DNA from 3 places in the Paracerasibacillus soli genome. Region 2 is predicted to be linked to each of the others. Evidence: predicted binding sites of a transcription regulator. Region 2 holds the regulator's gene; each other region holds the start of a gene.
The links. Region 2 encodes Rex, which represses fermentation and respiration genes when NADH is low (regulators of the CRP and FNR family bind a similar motif). Its sites were predicted from a motif close to TTGTGAAATATTTCACAA; they were not measured.

Region 1 (3,276 bases), on a different contig from region 2:
ATCAGGACGTTTTCTTAAATAATAAAGTACCTTATCAACATAACCTAGGTCCATCATCATCGGATCTGTAACGATAAACGCCTTCGTGATATTCGGCATTTTAGCCAAATATTGGACAGCATTTTTTTCAAAGTATATTTTCGGTGGGACTTTAAACCATTGCATGTTTACATTTCTCTTCGCCATTTTTTTAACATTAATGAGGTGAACCGTTCCTACATTTGTCGAAACAGAATTACCGCCATAAGAACCACAACCTAATGTGAGCGATGGTAAATACGCATTGTAAATATCACCGATGGCACCTTGGGATGAAGGAGCATTTACAATTAAACGACCCGCCTTCATACGGTGACCAAATTGTTCGATTACCTTTTCATCTTCTGAATGAATAACAGCCGAATGACCAAGGCCACCAAACTCTAACATTTCTTCCGCCCGCATTAAGCCCTCCTCCGTATTTTTTGCTCTGTAACACGCAAGTATTGGACTTAATTTTTCACGAGATAGTGGATGATTTGGCCCAACTCCAGTCAACTCTGCTAGCAAAATTTTTGTATCAATAGGAACCTGAATTCCTGCCATTTCCGCAATCTTTGTTGCACTTAATCCTACAATTGCTGGATTTACTGCACAAGCTTTTTCATCAATAACTAACTTTTCCACTTGAATTTTTTCCTCTTTATTCAAGAAATAGCAATTATGCGTGATCATTTCTTGTTTCACGGATTCGTAAATCTCATTATCAATGATTACCGCTTGTTCTGATGCGCAAATCATACCATTATCAAAAGTCTTAGATAAAATTAAATCATTAACCGCACGTTTCACATTAGCTGTTTTTTCTATATAACAAGGGACATTTCCCGGTCCTACCCCTAATGCGGGTTTACCAGAACTATAGGCAGATTTCACCATTCCAGCACCACCAGTTGCAAGAATTAGTGATACACCGTCATGTTTCATTAATGTTTGCGTTGCAAAAACTGAAGGGGTTTCAATCCATTGGATACAATGCTCAGGTGCTCCTGCTTTTCTTGCTGCCTCATATAATATACGTGCAGCTTCCGAGCTAGACTTTTGTGCAGATGGATGAAAAGCAAATATAATTGGATTTCCAGTTTTAATGGAGATTAGAATTTTGAACATCGTCGTCGATGTCGGGTTTGTGACAGGTGTAACTCCTGCAATGACACCTATTGGTTCCGCAATTTCTACTATGCCCTCATGCGGATTTTCTCCTATAACTCCTACTGTTTTATCATACTTAATATTGTGGTATACATATTCTGTTGAAAAAATATTTTTTATAATCTTATCTTCGTAAACACCACGTTTTGTTTCATTTATCGCTAATTTCGCCAAGGCCATATCTTGATCAAGCCCAGCTAAAGCCATATCTTTTACAATATGGTCAATTTCCTCTTGGCGAAGTTCTTTCATTTGTTTCAAAGCAAGGCTTGCATTTTTAACAAGCTGATCGATATATTTAGCTACTTTTTCCTCTGTCATTTTCTCTTTTACAATACCCATTAACAACGCCTCCTCATTTCATTAAAAATGTATTTGCCAATGCACTTTTTTTCATGAGACCAGTAAGCTTTTATATGTACATGATCCCCCTTTCTTATTTTTCTATCTTAAGCTTAGCAGTTGGTAACGCTGTCATTTCATCGTAAATACGACAAGTTTGTGAAGCGTTTCACAAACTTAAAAATAATTCTTTTCTCACCACAATACTTGTTGTATAATTATATTGTTTTTTTCACTTCATCTACTGATAGAAATATCAAATCTAATAACAGGAGTTACCAATTATGTGGTTTTTGTTTGCACTTATAACAGCACTCGCTTGGGGAGCAGCCGATTTATTTTATAAAAAAGGATCAGACAGCGATGATTCACAAAGTCACTTAAAGATAGTTACGATAGTAGGATTTGTAATGGGAATTCACGCAACGGCCTATATGCTACTAAAAGGTTTGACATTCCATCCTAGTGACATGTTGCTTTATTTACCGGTCTCCGCTCTATATATTTTATCAATGACGATTGGTTACATTGGATTACGATATATGGAATTATCTATTGCCTCGCCTGTACAAAATTCATCTGGTGCAGTTACAGCAATCTTACTTTTCATCTTCTTTACACATCAATTAACATTTACAGAAGTTGCTGGTATTTTAGCTGTTACTATTGGAGTAATTGGAATAGGCTTTTATGAAAAACAAGCAGAAGAAAAAGCGCGTCAACTAACGAATGAGATAATTGATAAAAAATATCAAATTAGTTTTATGGCACTTACCTTCCCTATTCTTTATGCAGTGATAGATGGCCTCGGAACCTTTGCTGATGGGGTATATTTAGATGAACTTTCTCTCATTAGTGAAGATGCTGCATTAATCGCTTATGAATATACATTCCTTATTTGTGGTCTTCTTTCATACTTCTATTTAAAATTTTATAAAAAGGTAGATTTTAAATTATTTAAAGAACGTGATAAAGGGCTTGCAGCAATACTTGAAACAACTGGACAATTTTTCTACGTATTTGCGATGTCTAAAAATGCAATCATTACCGCGCCACTGATTGCTTCTTATAGCATATTCTCAGTCCTACTCTCACGTATTTTCTTGAAAGAGAAGTTACAAAAACAACAATATATTGTAATTGCTATTGTAATGGTTGGGATTGCATTACTTGGCATGTCAGGTGATTAACGCTTTAACGGTTGGAAAATATAAATGAGAACTGATGGCAAAAATTCAGATAATCGTAAAGAACTAGAGTCTCCCTCCCCTTGATGTAAACTCTTTAACTTCATTGCTTAGATTGGATTGGTTGAACGAACAGCCTCTCCAACCTAAGTTAAAGTTTATGAAATTCTTTCATCATCATTCTGCAAGTAAACTATCAACTATTTCCAATACGAGATTGGAATAGACTTAGTTTGAACTTTCTTTTATTTCTTGTATGCGCTCTTCTATTTCCTTTAAAGCTGCAACGTAGTTTCTTTCACCTGCAATCTCCCTTATTTTTTCCTTGTTTTGGCTTGATATAACAAAATTATCAATTTGAATAATCTTATCATCATTTATGATATTTCCATCATCATCAAATGAAATGCTCACATTATATTCGGAGTCATTCTTGAAATCAGGATTGAGTTTCTCTGGCACAAAGGATGATCCTGATCCATTCTTACGTTTTATATAGATTATATAAAACTTGTTTTCTTTTATAGGCGGCATTTTTTTACTAAATGTATCCTTT
Region 2 (3,276 bases):
AGATATTCAAAACGTTCTATTTACATCCGTTTTTGAATACATATTAAAAAATTAGTCTACAATAGCTAAAATATCGTCTTCACGAAGAATTAAGTATTCAGTGCCTTGATATTTCACTTCAGTTCCAGCATATTTGGAGAAAATAATACGATCTCCTTCTTTCACGTCAAGTGCTACTTTTTCACCGCTATCCGTCACACGGCCTGATCCAACAGCAACAACTTTTCCTTCTTGTGGCTTTTCTTTAGCTGAATCTGGTAATACAATACCGCTTGCTGTTGTTTCTTCAAGTTCTACAAGTTCAATGACAACGCGATCTCCTAGTGGTTTAATCATGTAGACAACCTCCTTAATCCTTTTCCTCATATTTTTATTAGCACTCTTCTATTGCGAGTGCTAACACCAATTAATATATTAATTAATTTATAAAAAAAATGCAAGTATTGTACTTCTTTTTTATGTAAAAATGTCAATTGCTTGTCACATTTAATGTTTTCCTATGTACGATGTGATTTTTAATTTCAACTATTCTCACTATACCCATGCTGAGGCAGCACCCTAAGATATGCGAAGTTTTGTACCGAGGCATTACTGTGAATAAGGGAATTAGCAAATACATACAAGATAGTTTGATCCTGTACATTTTTTTAAAAAGCCTTCATACATTTTGAATGAGTTATAATATACGATATGTACCGTTAATTATGTTAAAATACTTCATACATGTTTTCATACAAAGTATTGAAGATAAAATTAAATCAAGAAGGAGTTTTTCTCATTGGCTAAACGTTATTGGTGGGTCATCATCGCCTACTTCATTATGCAGTATTCAAATTTAATCGTCGTCCCACCCTTACTTAAATGGCTTCCATTTGAAAATGCAACAATCGTAGTATACTATTCTATATTTGCTTTCATTGCTTGTTTAATCGCCGTTTTATTCTTGATGAAACCCGATATGAAGGCGGGTGTAGATGAAAACGCAACTGGCGCGGAATCTACCATAATGTGGATTATCGTTGGTGTATTTATGGCCTTCTTAGGACAAGGTATAGCTGGCGCAATCGAATTATATGTATTCAATGTCGAAACACAATCAGAAAACACACGCTTTATTACAGAAATTGCAAAGTTATTTCCTGCCTTTATCATTATCACAACATTGATTGCACCTATTTTAGAGGAGATTATTTTTAGAAAAATCATTTTCGGTACACTTTATAAGAGAACAAACTTTTTTGTTGCCGCAATTTTATCGGCCTTAGCGTTCGGTTTCATTCATGGAGAGCCAGAGCATATTCTCGTCTATAGTTCCATGGGACTTGTATTTGCCTTTTTATATGTAAAAACAAAACGGATACTTGTACCTATTGCTGTACATATGTTAATGAATGCAATCGCCTTATATTTTAACTTTAATCTCCCAGAAGATATACAACAAAAGACACAAGTAATTTTACACCTATTTGGAGGATAAAAAACAATGCGAAATTCTTTACTTACAAAAGGAATAGTATACTTTCTCATGGGAACCTTTTTCCTATTCATTGCAATACAAAGTGTAGAAGATACCGTGTGGAATATTACAACCCTATTAATTGCAGCCATTGCTACACTGGATTTTGGTTTAGCAATTAGATTGATGATGCTACATTTTAAAACTTCAAAAAAAAGATAATGAGGCTGGGACAGTCTGACATCCTCGTTCAAATACTATAACTAGTAAAAAGTTCCGTGTTTCATACTGCGTGTAGTAGTTGAGGGAGGGGTCTGACACTTTGGTTTTGTCCCAGCCATGTCTATTTAATCATCTTTTTTTAATGGGTAATGTTTTAGAAAATAAACAAGTGCTTGCAATTCAACTGCGAGATCAATATGATGTACCCGAATATGATCAGGCACCGTAATACGAGCTGGTGTGAAGTTTAAAATCCCTTCAATGCCATGTTCAACTAACTTCTCAGCAATATTGTCAGCCTCCGTCGCTGGAATCGTTAAGATAGCCACTTTCACATTACCAACGTGTTCCGCTAGTTCATCTATATGGTAAACAGGAATTCCACCGAAATCCATTCCTACTTTACTTTCGTCTGCATCAAAAGCCATTACGATTTTCGTATTATTATTTTTTAAGAAGTTATATTTTAAAAAAGCAGTTCCTAAATTACCTACTCCAACTAACGCAACCTCGGTTAATTCATCCTGATCTAATGTTTTACGAAAAAACCCAAGCAAATACTCTACATTATATCCATAACCTTTTTTACCTAAAGCCCCAAAGTAGGAAAAATCTCGTCGTATTGTCGCTGAATCAACTTTAACTGCTTCACTCAACTCTTTTGAGGAAACGCGATTTTTCCCCTGGTGCTGTAAATTATTTAAAAATCGGTAATATAACGGTAATCTCTTTGCTGTTGCTTGTGGAATTTTACTTTGTTCCATTATTATTCCTCCTAGCTGCTAGCTGACTTTGTTTATTTCTTCGTTACGAACGTTTGTAATCCCCAGATTTTCCACCTGTTTTTTCTATTAAATAAGTTTGACCAATCGTCATTCCTTTATCAATTGCCTTACACATATCATATATTGTCAAGGCAGCTGCTGATGCTGCCGTTAACGCTTCCATCTCTACACCTGTTTGCCCTTTTGTTTTAACTGTAGATATTATCTCTAATTCATATGTTGCTTCATCTAGTTTCCAATCAAATGTAATGTTTATTCCTTTTAATTGCAAAGGATGACACATTGGAATAATCTGCGAAGTATTTTTTGCCGCCATGATGCCTGCAATTTGTGCAACAGCAAGCACATCCCCTTTTTCAACTGAAAGATTAATAATCTTCTCATATATTTCTTTTGCTACAAAAATACTTGAGCGCGCCACAGCAATTCTTTCCGATTCGGACTTTTCACTAATATCAACCATATGTGCCCGACCTTCTTTGTTAAAATGTGTAAAATCAGTCATTCTCTCACCCCTAAGATAATGAACCTTTTCTTCTACTATACCAATTTTTACAGAAAAATGGTATAAAATCGTGATTATATTCACAAATGTATTGCGTGGAATACTTAATTTAGCTACACTTTAACGACAACTACCATTATAATGATATATATATGATTATCGGGCGTGTTTAAAAAGATAGATAACCGCACTTTCCCTACTTATGGGAACAAAGGCTACGTTCGCAACTTCCTGTTGCAATACCATTGTAACCTACGTCTTTTAGGCCCGAACGAATCGGGCTTTTGACTTTCTGTTAATTGACACTT
Region 3 (3,276 bases), on a different contig from region 2:
TCAAAAAGTGTTGGGTCAATATCATACCCACCTGTTAGGTACAATCCATCCAATTTTTCAGCAATTGCATACACATCCGCTTCTGTCATAAAATGTGGTAGCATGACTGGCAGACCCCCAGCATGCATGATTGCCTTTACATTATCATTCGCAACCATGTAATACGATTCATCTACTTCCATTGACGATGATATTCCGATAATTGGTTTCAACACACTCTCCCCCATCCATTTCAATTTTAAAAACTATTCGTAAAGTGAAGTGCTATTATTACAGATGTACCTAGCATCGCTCCCCTACGATTTCACGATAAAACAGATTACGATATCCCCCATGTATGCAATACCCCTTTTTCAATATGTAATGAGAAATGAGCTTGAATGGTGCCAATCGTTTCATCTCGTGCATTTTTAACTGGTGCTTCATGATAATGGGCTAACTTATCCCAGATGACATCATTTCCGATTTGTAATTGATGCAATACTTCCATCGTTGCAACAGTTGTTGCCCTCGCATTACCATCTGCAACTTTAATTGCGACACCAATTCCCGTTTCCTTATCCCCAAAACAATGCACACCTTCTGCACCACCTTTTGCAACAACTCTTCGATTAAAAGCTTGCATCAAATCCGTATCAAATTGTTTTGTACCCGCAACCATTTCCGGAAACATTGTCATCGCCTGACAAACACGGTGTAAGGATTTTTTCCGTTGGTCATTGTCAGTAAGCCAAACTTCCGGTTTCGCAAGTCTCGCATAAGCAAGTGCAACATGCTCTAATGGCATACGATGTACAGGAACACCACAACCATCGACTGACATACCAATTGATTTACACTCAATATCGGCGACCTCCGCAATTACTTCTAATATTTGTTGCTGATATGGATGATTTATTTCTCGATATGTCGCAATGTCAAATCCTTGTTTTTTACAACCAACAAGCATTCCACTATGTTTTCCAGAACAATTACTATAAAGCGGATTTAATTGCTTTCCAGCACGGACTAATGCATCATAGCTTTTCATATCACGTGGCACATGGGTTCCGCATTGCAAATCATAAATTGTTAGTTGTAATTGATCTAATACATGTTGTACCGTTTCGCGATGAATCGGTTCTCCGATGTGACTTGCGCAAAATAGTGCTAACTCTTTTTCACTAAAATGAAAGCTATCCAATGCTCCTGATTCTACAATCGGCACGGCTTGAAAGGGCTTCATCGATGAACGAGCAAAGACTTGTTGCTTTGGATCCCCGTAATGAGCGAGTAAATCCCCTTCTGTATTTACGACCGCAACTGCAATTTCATGTGTACTTTCTAAATATTCACCACGGTAAACTTGAATGGGCTGCTTGCTACTAATCAATGTTATCTCTCCTACATTGTCACAGTTTTTCATCGGAAAACTTTCATGCAATTTTCAGATAAATAAATCGTAACATAATCAAAATTCATTGTCATTTCTAAATAATCATTTTCTATTACAATCCGATAACTCCCATCTGTTACACTACAAAAATGATTTGTATTAATACAGATGAGGTTGCTATAAAACCCTATAGAATCAATAGATTACCGGAAACAAATTGCACATTCATAAATTTGTTACATTTAAATCATGTTATTTATCTTCGCTGTGTTATACTAATGTTAGAGTAATTGTTCAGCATTTCACAAACTTACTCGAAGATCATTTAATATTAGGAGGTATTCCAATGTTAAAGAAACAACAAGCTTGGGCAGACTTTCGCAGTGGTAAATGGCAATCAGAAATTGATGTACGAGACTTTATTATGAAGAACTTTAATCCCTATGTAGGGGACGAATCATTTTTAGCTGAACCAACGGAAGCAACCCGTGAACTTTGGGATGAAGTAATGGAACTATCCAAACAAGAACGTGAAAATGGTGGCGTTCTTGATATGGATACAAAAATTGTTTCAACAATTACCTCACATGGACCAGGATACTTAGACAAAGAAAAGGAAAAAGTTGTCGGTTTTCAAACTGATAAACCTTTTAAACGTTCTCTTCAACCATTCGGCGGTATTCGCATGGCGGTAAACGCTTGTCATGCATATGGCTATGAAGTAGATAAAGAAGTAGAACATACCTTTACTGCATATCGCAAAACACATAACCAAGGTGTATTTGATGCATATACACCTGAAATGAGATTAGCTAGAAAAGCAGGTATTATTACTGGTTTACCTGATGCTTATGGTCGTGGACGAATTATCGGCGACTACCGTAGAGTTGCTTTATATGGTGTCGATCGCCTTATTGCAGACAAAAAAATGCAATTAGAAATTACTGGTGGAAACGGTGTCATGTTAGAAAACGTGATACGTGATCGCGAAGAAATCACGGAACAAATTCGCGCACTTCATGAATTAAAAGAAATGGCCATGTCTTACGGCTTCGATATTTCTAAACCAGCAACAAATGCACATGAAGCATTTCAATGGCTCTATTTTGCTTACCTTGCAGCCATCAAAGAACAAAATGGAGCAGCGATGAGTCTTGGACGTGTATCTACTTTTTTAGATATTTATATCGAAAGAGATTTACAAAACGCCCTTTTAACAGAAGCAGAAGCGCAAGAATTGGTTGACCATTTTGTTATGAAACTTCGTTTAGTTAAATTTGCACGGACGCCAGATTATAATGAATTGTTTAGCGGCGATCCAACTTGGGTAACAGAATCAATTGCCGGAATGACAACAGATGGCACACCACTTGTAACGAAAAACTCATTTCGCTTCTTGCATACTTTAACAAATTTAGGTCCTGCTCCTGAGCCAAACTTAACTGTACTTTGGTCGGAGCATCTACCAGATAAATTCAAACGTTATTGTGCGAATGTTTCAATTGAAACAAGTTCCATTCAATATGAAAACGATGATATTATGCGTGATATTTATGGTGATGATTACGGAATTGCCTGCTGTGTATCTGCCATGACGATTGGTAAACAAATGCAATTCTTTGGAGCACGAGCAAATTTAGCAAAAGGTCTCTTGTATGCGATTAATGGTGGGGTTGATGAAAAGTTACTTATTCAAGTTGGACCTAAATATGCACCAATTACTTCTGAATATCTAGATTATGATGAAGTCATGGAAAAATATGATACAGTCCTAGATTGGCTTGCAGGACTTTATGTTCATACATTAAACGTTATCCATTTCATGCATGATAAATATAGTTATGAACGAATTGAAATGGCATTACATGACCAAACAATTTTACGTACAATGGCTTGTGGTA

Region 1: adhE (bifunctional acetaldehyde-CoA/alcohol dehydrogenase) is a predicted target of Rex. The motif match lies at 1,691-1,708, and genes of this name have one in related genera.
Region 3: pflB (formate C-acetyltransferase) is a predicted target of Rex. The motif match lies at 1,666-1,683, and genes of this name have one in related genera.

What each region holds. Positions count from the first base shown of each region.
Region 1 covers NZ_JBHLWL010000036.1:69,521-72,796, reverse strand. The annotation lists gene adhE (bifunctional acetaldehyde-CoA/alcohol dehydrogenase) at 1-1,533, opposite strand, end outside; gene ACFFIS_RS10515 (EamA family transporter) at 1,818-2,723, shown strand; gene ACFFIS_RS10510 (hypothetical protein) at 2,949-3,276, opposite strand, start outside.
Region 2 covers NZ_JBHLWL010000062.1:125,653-128,928, forward strand. The annotation lists gene groES (co-chaperone GroES) at 52-366, opposite strand; gene ACFFIS_RS16070 (CPBP family intramembrane glutamic endopeptidase) at 779-1,477, shown strand; gene ACFFIS_RS16075 (YdiK family protein) at 1,484-1,678, shown strand; gene ACFFIS_RS16080 (redox-sensing transcriptional repressor Rex) at 1,804-2,442, opposite strand; gene moaC (cyclic pyranopterin monophosphate synthase MoaC) at 2,486-2,968, opposite strand.
Region 3 covers NZ_JBHLWL010000067.1:86,919-90,194, forward strand. The annotation lists gene ACFFIS_RS17260 (gamma-glutamyl-gamma-aminobutyrate hydrolase family protein) at 1-212, opposite strand, end outside; gene ACFFIS_RS17265 (asparaginase) at 320-1,372, opposite strand; gene pflB (formate C-acetyltransferase) at 1,722-3,276, shown strand, end outside.